One region of the Pandoraea faecigallinarum genome, then DNA from elsewhere that is predicted to be linked to it. Evidence: predicted binding sites of a transcription regulator. Region 1 holds the regulator's gene; each other region holds the start of a gene.
The links. The regulator LexA, encoded in region 1, represses DNA repair genes until DNA is damaged. The targets are predictions, from matches to a motif close to ACTGTATNNNNATACAGT.

Region 1 (4,777 bases):
GACATGACCGATTTCCTCTGTACCGAGATTCGCGGCCGCATCGGCTTCGTCACCCTGAATCGCCCGAAGGCGCTCAATGCCTTGTCGCACGACATGATTCGTGCGATGGCGGCCGCACTTGCCGATTGGCGAGACGATCCGAACGTGCTCGGTGTCGTGCTTCAGGGCGCCGGTGAGAAGGGGTTGTGCGCCGGTGGCGACATTCGCTATTTCCATGAGGCCATCAGCGCCGGTCGTACGGACATCATGGATTTCTTCACCGACGAGTACAAACTGAACTACGCCATTGCGTCGTACCCGAAACCTTACATCGCGCTGATGGACGGCGTGGTGATGGGCGGCGGCATGGGAATTTCGCAGGGGGCCGCGCTGCGCATCGTGACGGAAGCGACGCGTATGGCGATGCCTGAGACGGCGATCGGCTTGTTCCCCGATGTTGGCGGTGGGTTCTTCCTCGCCAATCTTGCTGGACACCTCGGCGAGTATCTCGGCACGACGGGTATTGTGTTCGGCGCAGTCGATGCGTGCGAAATCGGTCTGGCGGACGTGGTGCTCCCGCGCGCATCGCTGCCCGCGCTTTGCGAGCATCTCGCGGCGGGCGACTGGAGCGACAGTGAGGCAGTACTCGACGCCGCGCGCACCTTCTGTCGCGAAAGCCTGCCGCCTGCGGGACTCGCACCGGGCAAGCTGGCACCGTTGCGCAGCGTGATCGACGAGCATTTCGGTTTGGCCGATATGCCTGCCATCCTCAGGGCGTTGAAGGCCGAACCACGATGCGAGTATTCCGGATGGGCGCAGGAGACAGAGGATCTGCTGCGCACCAAGCGTTCGGCGCTCATGGTGTGCGTGTCGCTGGAGCAAGTGCGTCGTGCGCGCAAGTTGTCGCTGGCGGATGAGTTGCGCGAAGAATGGCTGATGATGCGCAGCGTCTTCAATCTCGATGGCCGCACGGGGGCGGAAGGTGTGGAGGGCATCCGCGCGATGGTGATCGACAAGGACCACCATCCGCGCTGGCAGCATTCGACGATCGAAGCCGTGACACCGGAAGATGTCGCGCGGTTTTTCGATGGCGAACGTCGTGGCGCGAACCATCCGCTGCGAGATCTGGGCGAATAAGTCGCATTGTTCGGTGCCGTAGTCTTAACGACGCACGAACCGTCATATTGCCGAATGCGCCCCATCGCCCGCCATGACACGGTGGGCGATGGCTTCGAATGCCTCGGATGCCGCGAACGAATCAAGTAGTCCGAGCGGTCGTTGTGTCGTTACGTTGCTACGCTGTCACACCGCCGCCTGACAGAACTGTTCACCAACGGCCTGATCGAGCTTGCGACAGATGTCCGCGAAGGTGCCGACCATCACGATATGCGACATATCGCGATAGATGCGCACGTCGTGACTGTCCTGCAATTCATGAACGTTGTCGCGACGCGCTTGCTGCTCGCGCACGTTACGCGACGCTTTGACAGTCTGACCGGCGGGACAGGCGCGACGCGTGGCCGATGCCATGGCAGCCGCGATGGTGCGCGGCAGGGCGGTCGTGCGAGTGCGCGCCGGCACGGTGTACGAGCGAGCGACGGCGGGCGCCGATGCGAACGGGCCGGACAGGGCCGACAGACCGTAGACCGCCGACAGGCGCGTTTGCGAAGAGGCACTCACGCGGGGTTGACCGAGGGACGTACGCAGCAAACCAAAGAGTCGAGCCATGATGCGATCCTTCTTCCAATGCGGGTCGGAGGGACGTGACCCACTGCGTTTCGCATCGCTCTCACGAATCGCGGGCGCAGCAGGGTACGGGCGCCGGACCCAGCCCGGCGCAGTCGGAAATGCAAATCTTCAGGGAGTGGGGCGGAGTGCGATGTTGCGCAGCGCCCTTCATTCGCGCCGAACGATCAACGATCGCTCATAGGTCCTTCATAGATCGTTGTTGCGGATCAGGCCGACCGCAATACCTTCCAGCGCAAAATCACCGCTGCCTTCGTCGACATTGATGTTCTCGAAGTCGGGGTTTTCGGCGATCAGCTCGACGCCACCCTTGACACGGTGAAACCGTTTAACCGTCACGTCGTCGCCGATACGGGCCACGACGATCTGGCCTTCACGTGCATCCGCCGCTTTCTGCACGGCGAGCAGATCGCCGTCGAGAATGCCGGCATCGCGCATCGACATCCCGCGCACCTTCAGCAGGTAATCGGGTTGGCGCGCGAACATGTTCGGGTCGCACTGGAAGTTACGTTCGATATGTTCCTGCGCCAGGATCGGACTACCGGCGGCGACGCGCCCCACGAGTGGCAACGACAATTGCATGAGACCCATGTGCGGCAGCGTGAACTGGTGAGAACCGCCCGCTTCGTCCAGGCGCTTGAGGCGGATGCCACGCGATTGACCGGCGGCCAGTTCGATCACCCCTTTGCGCGCCAGCGCACGCAAATGCTCCTCGGCAGCGTTGGCGGAAGAGAAGCCCAGTTCGGCGGCGATTTCCGCGCGCGTCGGCGGAAAGCCGGTGCGCTCGATCGCTTGCTGAACCAGTTCGTAGACCTGCTGTTGACGGGCGGTAAGTTTGATCATGGCATCACTGTATGGAAGCACAGGTGGCTGTATTTTTGTACAGTGTTTGCAAAAAGGCAAGCGAAACTTGATCGCCATGACAGGGCCGCCGTACGGGGCCGGCCTGCCCATCGCGCCGAATGAGGGAAAGCCCGGCGAAAGGCTCATTAAACTTCAAAGCATGTACGCGCCGGTCTGTTCACATGAATATGTACTAAGTACAGGTTAACTGGGTCATCGGGAACGACATGTCAACGCCAACCGATCTGAGATCACGCAAACGTCTGGCCACCCGGCAGGGGATTTCCAACGCGGCCACGCGGCTTTTCCACGAACACGGTTTCGATCATGTGACGGTGGACCAGATTGCGGCAGCGGCCGACGTCGGCCGGATGACCGTGTTCAACCATTTCCCGCGTAAGGAAGACATGTTCTTCGACCGCGACGAAGAGGGTCGAGAGATGCTGCGTGCGGCCATTCGGGAGCGGGCGCCGGGCGTTTCTCCGGTCGAGGCGTTGCGTTTGCTGGCGCATCGGCTTGTCGAACAAGGCAACCCGTTCGTCGATTTTTCGGCGCAAAGCCAGGAATTCGTGCGCACCATCGAGGGCAGCGAGACGCTCATGGCTCGCGCCCGGGCGATCCGGGACGAACTGGCCGATGGGGTGGCCCAGGCGCTTGCCGAAAGCGCGGGACGGCCGCCGGGCGACGTGCAGGCTCAACTGGCGGCCGCCATGCTCCTGGCGGCCTGGACCGTTGCGTTCCTTCATGCCCATCGGACTTTTCGCCAAACGCAGGACTCCGCCGCCGCGCGACAAGCCTTCCTGAGCCTCGTGGATCAGGGAGCGACGGGGCTGAACGCCGCGTTGGCAGGCTCCCCTTACGTCTGAGGGCCGGTGCGTATCAGCATAATTTCTCTAATCCTTATTCCGGCATAAACAAAAGCGAAAATATTATTTTTAATTATTTAGACGGGATCATAGACTGGCCTCCTACACACGAGAAGCAAACAAGGAGTGCAAGTCATGAACAAAGCAGCACGGGGATGGAAAGCTAAGAAGCTGGCAGTCGCGCTGGGCGGTCTGGCGCTGGCTGCCGGCATGACGATTCAGGCGCATGCGGCGAGTCTGTCGCTGCTCAACGTGTCGTACGACCCGACGCGCGAGCTGTACGCCGACTACAACAAGGCCTTCGAGGCGCACTACAAGCAGGTTTCCGGCGACACCGTCACGGTCAAGGCCTCGCATGGCGGCTCGGGCAAGCAGGCCCGCACCGTGCTCGACGGCGCGCCCGCGGATGTCGTCACGCTCGGCATTTCGGCCGACATCGATGAACTTGCCGCCGCCGGTCTCGTGAACAAGGACTGGCAGAAGCGTTTGCCCGACAACGCCACGCCGTACACGTCGACCATCGTGTTGCTGGTGCGCAAGGGCAACCCGAAGGGCATCAAGGACTGGAACGATCTCGCCAAGCCAGGCATCAGCGTCGTGACGCCGAACCCGAAAACGTCGGCCGGCGCCCGTTGGAACTACCTTGCCGCATGGCTCTACGCGCTCAAGCAGCCGGGCGGTAACGAGCAGAAAGCGCAGGACTTCGTCAAGGCGATCTACAAGAACGTCGGTGTGCTGGACTCGGGAGCGCGCGGCGCGACCACCACGTTCGTGGAGCGCGGCATCGGCGACGTGCTGATTGCATGGGAAAACGAAGCGCTGCTGTCGGTGAAGGACCTCGGGCCGGACAAGTTCGATATCGTTGTACCGTCGTCGTCGATCCTGACCGAGCCGCCGGTGGCCATCGTCGACAAGAACGTGGACAAGCATGGCACCCGCAAGGCCGCCGAAGCCTACCTGCAATGGCTGTACTCGCCGCAGGGGCAGGAAATCGCCGCGAAGCACTTCTATCGTCCGCGTTCGCCGGAAATTGCCAGAAAGTACGAGGCGCAGTATCCGAAGCTCAAGCTCTATACGGTGGATGCCGATCTGGGCGGCTGGACGAAGACGCAGGCCAGGCACTTCGCCGACGGCGGCATCTTCGATCAGATCTACACCAAGAAGTAAGCGGGCAGGGACCATCGCATGAGTACCGCACTGTTTCCCCTGTGGCGCAAGCCAAGTGCCTTGCCGGGCTTCGGCCTGACGATGGGCTACACCGTCGCGTACCTGAGCCTTGTGGTGCTGGTGCCGTTGCTGATGGTCTTCATCAAGGCGAGCTCGCTCGATTGGGCGAGTTTCGT
Region 2 (4,777 bases), 1.8 Mb from region 1:
CACTCGTCCGTGACGGCCGAACTCACATAGTTGCGCAGCAGCACGCGTGCGGACTGCGCATCGGCATCGCCGACGGCTTTCAGTTCGCGGTCGAGCCGTCGAACCACCGACGCCTCATGCAGCGCCTGATCGTCGGCATGACCGAGGTTGGCGCGCACGTCCGTGAGCACATGCGCCAGCACGAAGACGATGAACGCGAGCAGGCTGCCGTGGACCACGTCGGCAACGGTGCCGCGCACCTCGCTGGGGTCCGCCAGCCGGTCGAACAGCCAGATGCGCGCCAGCCAGGCGACGAAAACGGCGAACGCCGCCGTTCCGATCGCCATGCCGACGAGCAGTACGCCCGTAGGCAACAACGTCATCCGATCCACCAACCCCTGCATTCGCGTCTCTCCCGGTTCGCTTTGGCTGTCGTCGCGACGCCACATATGCCATGCCTCGCCGCCGATGCGGCGACTATACCCGATGCACGAAAGACGGCAACTTTGGAAAATTTCCGCCCCTGACAACGCAAACGTGACGAAAGACCCCGATGACCGGACGGTCTCAGAGCGGTTTGGTGAGCAGCACCGTGGTGAGGCCGCTGTCCCACGCTTCGTCGGGGTACGTCGCAACTTCGGTGTAGCCATTGCGGACGTAGAAAGCGCGGCTTTGCACGTTGAACGTATCGGTTTCAAGGCGCGCGAGACGGTGACCGCGTGCGCGCATCTGCGCTTCGGCATGCGCGAGCAAGCGCGCCCCGATGCCGAGTCGCTGGCGCGATGGCGCTACATGCAAGGCGTCGACGAAATCGCCGATCACGTGCACCATACCGGCGACATCGCCATCTGCGTTCGGGTCCACGTTATGCAGCACGGCGACCGTCACTTCATGCCAGTGCGCCCGCACGTACGCGCATGTGCGCTCGCCCGTTGCGAACGTCGCTGCGACTTCCGGGCGCAGCATGGGCTCCCACGTCGTGTGATAGGTCTGCATCAGAAGTTGTGTCAGCGCGTCGACGTCCGATGCACGCGCGTCGCGCAGCACGATCTCAGGACCACGCATTGCGAAGCCTCCGGGCCACATCGATATGCACCGTGACATCTCCCACCGGCCCGCGCGGCGCGTCGTCCTCTCGCGGCTTGGGGAAGATATCGTACAGCGGCAGCATCCTGTCCGGGACGAAGCGGCTACGGGTGCCGTACACGTGGCGATCGCCCATGCCCGTTTGCTGATGGACGTAGAACCGCTGCGGCACGACCAGTTGCAACGACTCCTTTGCACGCGTCATGGCAACGTAGAGCAACCGCCGTTCCTCCTCGATATCTTCGTCGTCCCCCGTGCTCATATCCGACGGAATGCAGCCGTCCACCACGTTGAGCACATACACCGAATGCCACTCCTGCCCCTTCGCGCTGTGGATCGTCGACAGGATCAGATAATCCTCGTCGAGCAATGGCGGGCCGGACTGGGCGCTGGTGGCGTCGGGAGGATCGAGTGTCAACTCGGTCAGGAACTGTTCGCGAGAACCGTACGTGTTGGCAATGCGCGCGAGTTGTTCGAGATCGGCCTGGCGCACGGCAGCGTCGTCGAACCGTTGGGTGAGTCGTGGCGAATACCAGCGCAGCGCGAGATCGACGTCCGCCGGCCACGCGAGGCGCGTGTCGTGCAGCACCATGAACACTTCGACGAACGCCTGCCATTCGGTGGCCGCCGCGGCCGGTGGCTTGAACGCCGCCAGTTCCCGCGCCGGCGTTGTGGACGCGGACATCGCGTCGAGCAGTCGCGTGGCACTCACCGGGCCGATGCCGGGAATCAACTGCGCGACACGAAACCCGGACAGGCGGCTCGCCGGGTTGTGCGCCCACCGCAAGATCGACAGCATGTCCTTCACGTGCGCCGCTTCGAGAAACTTCAATCCGCCGAATTTCACGAACGGAATGTTGCGGCGCGTCAGTTCCAATTCGAGCGCGGCGCTATGGCTGCCGGTGCGGAACAAGACCGCTTGCTGCGTGAGCCGCGTACCGGTCTCGCGTTGCGCGAGCACCTGGTCGGCGACCCAGCGCGCCTGCCCCGACTCGTCGCTCACGTTCACGAGTTGCGGTAGCCGAGCCGACTGCCGGTCCGTCCACAACGCCTTGGCGTAGCGCTCGTTCGACTCGGCAATCACGGCATTGGACGCATCGAGAATCGGCTGCGTCGAACGATAGTTGCGCTCCAGCGTGACCACGTGCGCCGGCTCGGCGAACTGCCCCGGAAAGTCGAGAATGTTGCGGATCGTGGCCGCACGAAAGGCGTAGATCGATTGCGCGTCGTCGCCCACGACCGTCAGGCCTCGCCCGTTGGGCTTCATCGACAGCAGAATCTGTGCCTGAAGGCGGTTCGTGTCCTGATACTCGTCGACGAGGACATGATCGAAGCGGGCGTCGAGTTCGCGCGCGAGTTCCGGCGCCCCCATCGTCTCCGCCCAATACAGCAGCAGATCGTCGTAGTCGAGGACATGCTGCGACTGTTTGGCGTCGACATATCCGCCGAAGAGTTGCTTGAGCTGCGCTTCCCATTGCGCACACCACGGGAAGTGTCTGGCGAGCACTTCGGCAAGCGGCGCCTGACTGTTCACCACGCGCGAGTAGATCGACAGACACGTGCCCTTCAGGGGAAAACGCGATTGCGTGGCCGAGAAACCGAGATCGTGGCGCACCAGCCCGAGCAGATCTTCGGCATCGCTGCGGTCGTGGATGGTGAATGCCTCCGACAGACCGATGCGCGGTGCGAACTCACGCAACAGGCGGGCGCCAATCGCGTGAAACGTGCCCGCCCAGGGGAGCGATGGCGGTTGCGCCGACGCGAGCCCCAACACTTTTTGCAACACCGCCCCCACACGTCGTTCCATTTCCCCGGCGGCGCGCCGTGAGAACGTCAGCAGCAGGATACGGTTGGGATCGGCCCCGCGCACGATCAGGTTGGCGACCCGGTGCGCGAGCGTGCTCGTCTTGCCCGACCCCGCCCCGGCGATCACGAGCAGCGGGCCGCCTGGCGCGCCGTCGTCGCCCACGCCATAGTCGACCGCTTCGCGCTGGCGGTCGTTGAGTTCGGCCCATGGATCGCGGGCGGGGGCGGACGGCTGTTCTGACATGCGAATTTGCGGCGGGTACGCTCTACGAGTACTGTATATTCATACATTATAACGATGGGTTCGGCGCCCATCGAGCTTCTCGCGAATTTAAGACGCATCCCCTTGCCTGCCCCCTCACCCCGATGACGATCCGCACTGGCACATCGTCCTGGACCGACCCAACGCTCATCGCGTGCGGGCGCTTTTATCCGCCAGGTGTCGCCACCCCGGAGGCACGCCTGCGTCACTACGCGTCGAAGTTCGAGGTGGTCGAGGTCGACAGCAGCTACTATCGGCTGCCGGATGCCACGGTCGCCTGGCGATGGACGCAACGCACGCCCCCATCGTTTCGTTTTCACATCAAGGCGTTTCGCGCGTTCACCGGCCACACGACACCGCTCGATGCGCTCCCTCCGGACATCGCCCGGGCCATGGGCTCGCCGAACGATCCGCTGTCAAGACGAGCGACCCAAATCGCACCGGGCGACATCCCTGCCGAATTGCGCGACGAACTCTGGCGCCGCTACCTCGAAGCGATCGAACCGCTGCGTCAGAGCGGCCAGCTGACGGCCATCCATTTTCAGTTTTCGCCACGCGTGCAAAACGACCGCGCCGGGCGCGCCCTCGTGTTCGAGACGGCCCGTCGAGTCGCGGGCGAGCGGCACGCCGTCGAGTTTCGTCACCGTAGCTGGTTCGACACCCCCTCACGCGAAGCCGCCACTCTTGCGATGTTGCGCGAGACAGGGGCCGCGCACACCATCGTCGACAGCCCGTCGGGCTTCGACAACACGGTGCCCGCGGTCTGGGCCACGACGCGCGACGATCTTTGTGTCGTCCGGCTGCACGGTCGCAACGGTGCGGTGTGGAACCGTCGCGGCATTGCCGCTTCTGCCGCTTCTGCCGCTTTGTCGGCTTCGTCGGCTTCGTCGGCTTCGTCGGCTTCGTCGGCTTCGTCGGGGCGCTTCGTCTACGAGTACAGTGCGAGCGAGCTGATCGACATCTCAGCGCGCGTCGAACGGATTGCCGCACGCGTCGACGACACGCATGTGCTGTTCAATACCAATCATGAAGATCAGGGTATGAAGAACGCCTCGGCGTTTCAACGCGCGCTGGCCGAACTGGCGCGCCTCGGACGGTAGCAACGACGTCGACGATCTGCGTAAACGCGAAGAGAGACGAAGGCGCGTGACGTTTTTTCCTGCGCGTTCGGACGAAAATCCCAACCCCATCGGCAGATTCCGATAAATCGGCCGGTTGTCGTTTTTCCCTCGACGGCGCCCCTAGAATCGACCTCGGATTCACGGAGGACTGCATGGTCGCAGACAGGGAATACATCGAACGGGTGAGGCGCTACGGATGGACGGACGTCGAAGGATTGTGGCGCGACGTCAAGCAATGTTCGACACCGGGCTGGGATGCAGGCAAGGCGCTGGAGTATCTCGTGCTCAAGGGTTTCGAGCTTAGCGGCGCGAAGGTGAGGTGGCCGTTCCGGGTGCGTCACGACGACAGGAAGATCATCGAGCAGATCGACGGCATGATCTATTCCGGCGGTATCGCAGCCATCGTCGAATGCAAGGACTATTCGAGACCATCGACCCGCACCAAGCGCACGGCGAGCAAGGAACCCATCGCGACGTTGCTCGCGCATCTGATGCGCCGCCCCTCCTCGCTGATCGGGTGTCT
Region 3 (4,777 bases), 2.3 Mb from region 1:
CCTTGACCACCCAAACCGGACCGCCGAGTTCTTCGGCTGCCTTCACGGCCTCGTCCACGGAAAACGCCGGAATGCCGCGGGGCACCGCGACTCCGAATTTCCGGAGGATTTCCTTGCCTTGATACTCATGAATCTTCATGCGTGATTCCCTTCTTGCTGAGTTGGAAGTTTGGGTTCGAGCTTGCGAGTCGAGGCCTCATCGCGCACCGCTTCTGATGTGACGGGCGTCGTGGGCTCGTTCGCTCGATCGTTTGCGCGGCCGTTGAACCAGCGCGGGTAAAACCGGCGCACCGCCTCGCCATCAAACCGCAGGGCGTGACAATGTCCGAGTTGGAAAGGAGGTGCCGAATCTTCGGCATCGTTGGCGGCCTTGAGCGCGGTATCGGGCGTATCGATCACCACGCCGGCGAAGGCCTGAATCGCTGCGGTAGGCAGGACACTGCAAAGTTCGGTCAGATGGGTACAACCCGCGGCACCGCCAAGTCGCTCGCGAACCCCGCGCCGGAAGCCCCGCCGCAGGTTAAGTCCGATCAACTGACGATATTCTGGTCCAATCTGATCGCAAATACCGGGATAAGGCACCCAATCGGAAACGGCTTCGGCGTCATGCACCTCGAACGCTTCGTCGATCGTCAATCGCAGCCATAGCTCATGAATCGGCGTGCCTTCCTTGCGAAGGCCGGTCGCCAATGCAAAATCCCGATCCTTGTGATCGGTGAGACGGGCTTCGATGTCCCATAGGCCATCCTCGCGCGAATACGCTTCAACAGCGATCGTGCGACGGTGACGCAAGGTACGAGAGGCAGGCGCGGAGAGCGGCATGCGGAAGTGTGCAATGCATGAACGCAGAAAGACCTTGATTCTAGCATAGGCGACAGCGCCGTCTGCCGCAGCGCAGCAGAAGCCCGCTGCATAAGGCGCAATAACCCGACCCACCGGTCGGGTTATCAAAATCCCGCCACCGCCGGCGTGCATGGTGCGACGCCAAAAGGCGATAAGCGAGGCGTGACGCGTCACGTGAGTTCCATCGCTGTGTCACGCCAGCATCGGTGCAGGTTACACGACAAGGCGTGCCGTTAGCGGCTCGTGGATAAATGGACGCCCGTCCATGACGAATTTGCAGGGGCGTACGTCAGCAATCGTCCGAAAATTCGTCGGCGCCCCGCACGATTTTGCTGATAACGGTACGCGAGAAGCCACGAGCCGCCAGAAAGCGCATCTGTTTGGCACGCGCTTCCGGGGTCGTGGCGACTTCGCCGAACTTCTTCTGCCAGACGGCACGGGCGCGCGCCAGTTCGGTCTCGCGCAGTTGCTCCGAAATCGCGGCGACGGTCTCCGCGTCGACCTGATGTTGTTTGAGCTCGCCGACAATGCGTGTTGTGCCCATGCGCGACGCGCGACGGTTCACCACACTGTCCGCGAACCGCGAGTTCGACAGCCAGCGTTCCTGTTCAAGGGTATCGAGCACGCGATCCAGTGCTTCGGGGTCCCCGGCATCCACGTACGGCGTAAGCTTGCGACGCAGTTCCGCGCGACTGTACTCGCGACGCGCGAGATAGGACAACGCACGGCCTTTCAGACTCGGCGCGGGCTTGCGAGATTTTTTGACCGCAACGGCCTCGTCCCCCGGCGGGGGCGGCGGCGCATTCGGGTCGCGGGGAGGACGACGACTGATCATGAGTTCATCGTAGCGCCATCGGCGGCCATTCACAGAGCGAGATAAACAAACGCTGGCGCTGAGGCCACGACGTAGCCAATTGAGAAACCAGGTAACAAAGCAAAAACGGCAGCGCGAGGCCGTAAAGCTTCGCGCTGCCGTTTCGACAACTCGGGCGATTAAGCCTCGTCGTCTTCTTCGATCTCACCGGTTTCGTTGATCGCCGTCACCCCCAGCGATGCACGCACCTTGTTCTCGATTTCGTGGGCGATGTCCGGATTTTCGCGCAGGAACTCGCGCGCGTTGTCCTTACCCTGGCCGATCTTCTCGCCGTTGTAGCTGTACCAGGCGCCAGCCTTCTCAACGATCTTCGCATTGACGCCCAGATCGATGATTTCGCCTTCGCGCGAAATCCCCTGACCGTAAAGGATATCGAAAATCGCTTCGCGGAACGGCGGCGACACCTTGTTCTTCACAACCTTGACGCGGGTTTCGTTACCGACCACCTCGTCGCCCTTCTTGATCGAACCGATACGACGGATGTCCAGACGCACCGATGAGTAGAACTTCAGCGCGTTACCGCCGGTCGTCGTCTCCGGGTTGCCGAACATCACGCCGATCTTCATACGGATCTGGTTGATGAAGATCACCGTGCAGTTCGTACGTTTGATCGTGCCCGTCAGCTTGCGCAGTGCCTGAGACATCAGACGCGCTTGCAGCCCCGGCAGCGAGTCGCCCATTTCGCCTTCGATTTCGGCCTTCGGCACCAGCGCCGCAACCGAGTCGATGATGATGAGGTCGATCGACCCCGAGCGCACCAGTGCGTCGGCAATTTCCAGGGCCTGCTCGCCCGTGTCCGGCTGCGAGATCAGCAGGTCCGGCACCGAAACGCCGAGCTTGCTGGCGTAGCCAACGTCGAGGGCGTGCTCCGCGTCGATGAACGCGCAGGTACCGCCGATCTTCTGCATTTCCGCCACGACTTGCAGCGTGAGCGTGGTCTTACCCGACGATTCCGGACCGTAGATCTCGATCACACGACCGCGCGGCAGACCACCGACGCCAAGCGCGATGTCCAGACCCAGAGAGCCCGTGGAGACGACCTGGATGTCCGCTTCGACCTCGCCGTCGCCCAGACGCATGATCGAGCCCTTGCCGAATTGCTTCTCGATCTGCGCGAGGGCGGCGGCGAGCGCCTTGCCTTTCTCGGCCGACAGATTGGCAGACCCTTTCTTGCTTTCTTCCATGAATCGTCCTTTGATATGATGAGCGAGACGGCTCGAGTGAGGCGTGACTGCCGGTACTGTATAAAAAACCAGTGCTCTTTGCAAGTGCCTGTTGTCCGAAAGCGCCGAAACGACAAAAAAAGCCGCGAACCACGCGCCGCAACATCACAGGAGACACACCGTTGCCGTCAGGCGCCGGTGCCTACACAAGCCTATCACGCCCATGCGAATTCTCATCGCAGAGGATGACAGCATTCTGGCCGACGCCCTGACCCGCTCGCTGCGTCAGGGGGGCTACGCCGTCGATCACGTGAAGACGGGGCTCGAAGCGGACTCCGCTCTCTCCGCCCAGACGTTCGACCTGCTGATTCTCGACCTTGGTCTGCCTCGCCTGCCCGGTCACGAAGTGCTGCGCCGGCTGCGCGCCCGCAATTCCCATTTGCCCGTACTGATCCTGACGGCATCCGACAGCGTCGACGCCCGCGTAAAGGGTCTCGATCTCGGTGCTGACGACTATATGGCCAAGCCCTTCGCGCTTGCCGAGCTCGAAGCGCGTGTACGGGCGCTGACCCGGCGCGGCGCGGGCGGCGGCTCGACAGTCATCCGCCACGGTCCGCTGAGTTTCGATCAGGTCGGACGCACCGCTTACATCCATGAGCAGATGCTCGACCTGTCCGCGCGCGAACTCGAATTGCTCGAAGTCCTGCTGCTGCGTACCGGCAGACTCGTCTCGAAGGAGCAATTGGTCGATCATTTGTGCGGTTGGGGCGAGGAGGTGAGCAACAACGCCATCGAGGTCTACATGCACCGGCTTCGCAAGAAGATCGAGCCGAGCGGCGTACGCATCGCTACGATCCGCGGCCTGGGGTATTGTCTGGAGAAGCCCGCAGCGGCGCCCGCCAACGCCGCCTGATCGTGCAGGCGCAGACGGGGCGTTCCACATCACCGCGACGAACCGCGCCCTTCGGCCGCCTGTTGCGACGTCGGCCGGCGCCCGGCGTGCCCCGCCACCTCAGTCGCCTCAGTTTCTTTAGACCTCACATCCGATGCGTCTGAGCTTTCGTCATCCCCATCGCACCACGCCTGCGGACCCGCACGCCTCTGCCCCTGCCGCAGACGCCGCCGATCCGCTCGACCCCTACGCCGATCCCTTCGTACGCCCCGGCTTCGGCGCGCCGCTGGAGCGCGAAGCGGAGCCTCCGCCACGCTCGCTGTTCGGCGAGATTCTCGACTGGATGCTCGCGCCGTTGCTGCTGCTTTGGCCAATGAGCATTGCCGTGACGTATCTCGTCGCAAAGTCGATCGCCAACGGGCCGTTCGACCGGGCGCTGGAAACGAATACTTACGTCCTCGCCCAGCAAGTTCACTCGGATCGCGGACAGGTCACCCTCACACTGCCGATGCCCGCGCGCGACCTGCTGCGCGCCGATGCCACCGACAACGTCTACTTTCAGGTGCTTGGCGCGAAGGGAGAACTCGTGGGCGGCACGGCCGAACTGCCGTTGCCTCATGAAGACGACCGGCCGCAACCGGGCGTCGTCCAGTTCCGGGACGAGACAGTGGGCGGCAACGACATTCGCGTGGCGTTCACTTATGTCGATCTGCCGCGCATGGAACCGCCGGGCAGCATGGCGCTCGTGCAGGTTGCGGAGACGCTCGACAAGCGCAGCCAGTTGGCGAACGAGATCATCAAGGGCGTGATCCTGCCGCAGTTCGTGATCTTGCCACTGGCCATCGTGCTCGTGTGGTTCGGCCTGTCACGCGGCCTTGCCCCGCTGCATGCGTTGCAGGAACACATCCGCGCCCGTCGCCCGGACGATCTGTCGCCGCTCGAAGCGCGTCAGGCGCCGCCGGAAATCGCACCGCTCGTCAATTCGTTGAACGATCTGCTCGGACG

Region 2: AB870_RS01540 (ATP-dependent helicase) is a predicted target of LexA. The motif match lies at 3,146-3,163, and genes of this name have one in related genera.
Region 3: recA (recombinase RecA) is a predicted target of LexA. The motif match lies at 2,957-2,974, and genes of this name have one in related genera.

What each region holds. Positions count from the first base shown of each region.
Region 1 covers NZ_CP011807.3:2,140,467-2,145,243, forward strand. Annotated here, with positions in the region: gene AB870_RS09615 (enoyl-CoA hydratase/isomerase family protein) at 4-1,116, shown strand; gene AB870_RS09620 (hypothetical protein) at 1,282-1,707, opposite strand; gene lexA (transcriptional repressor LexA) at 1,915-2,568, opposite strand; gene AB870_RS09630 (TetR/AcrR family transcriptional regulator) at 2,796-3,434, shown strand; gene AB870_RS09635 (sulfate ABC transporter substrate-binding protein) at 3,570-4,601, shown strand; gene cysT (sulfate ABC transporter permease subunit CysT) at 4,620-4,777, shown strand, end outside.
Region 2 covers NZ_CP011807.3:351,544-356,320, reverse strand. Annotated here, with positions in the region: gene AB870_RS01550 (bestrophin-like domain) at 1-362, opposite strand, end outside; gene AB870_RS01545 (GNAT family N-acetyltransferase) at 547-1,044, opposite strand; gene AB870_RS01540 (ATP-dependent helicase) at 1,031-3,115, opposite strand; gene AB870_RS01535 (DUF72 domain-containing protein) at 3,238-4,233, shown strand; gene AB870_RS01530 (hypothetical protein) at 4,407-4,777, shown strand, end outside.
Region 3 covers NZ_CP011807.3:4,403,892-4,408,668, forward strand. Annotated here, with positions in the region: gene sucC (ADP-forming succinate--CoA ligase subunit beta) at 1-139, opposite strand, end outside; gene AB870_RS19350 (DUF2889 domain-containing protein) at 136-822, opposite strand; gene recX (recombination regulator RecX) at 1,133-1,678, opposite strand; gene recA (recombinase RecA) at 1,837-2,901, opposite strand; gene AB870_RS19365 (response regulator transcription factor) at 3,104-3,793, shown strand; gene AB870_RS19370 (sensor histidine kinase) at 3,927-4,777, shown strand, end outside.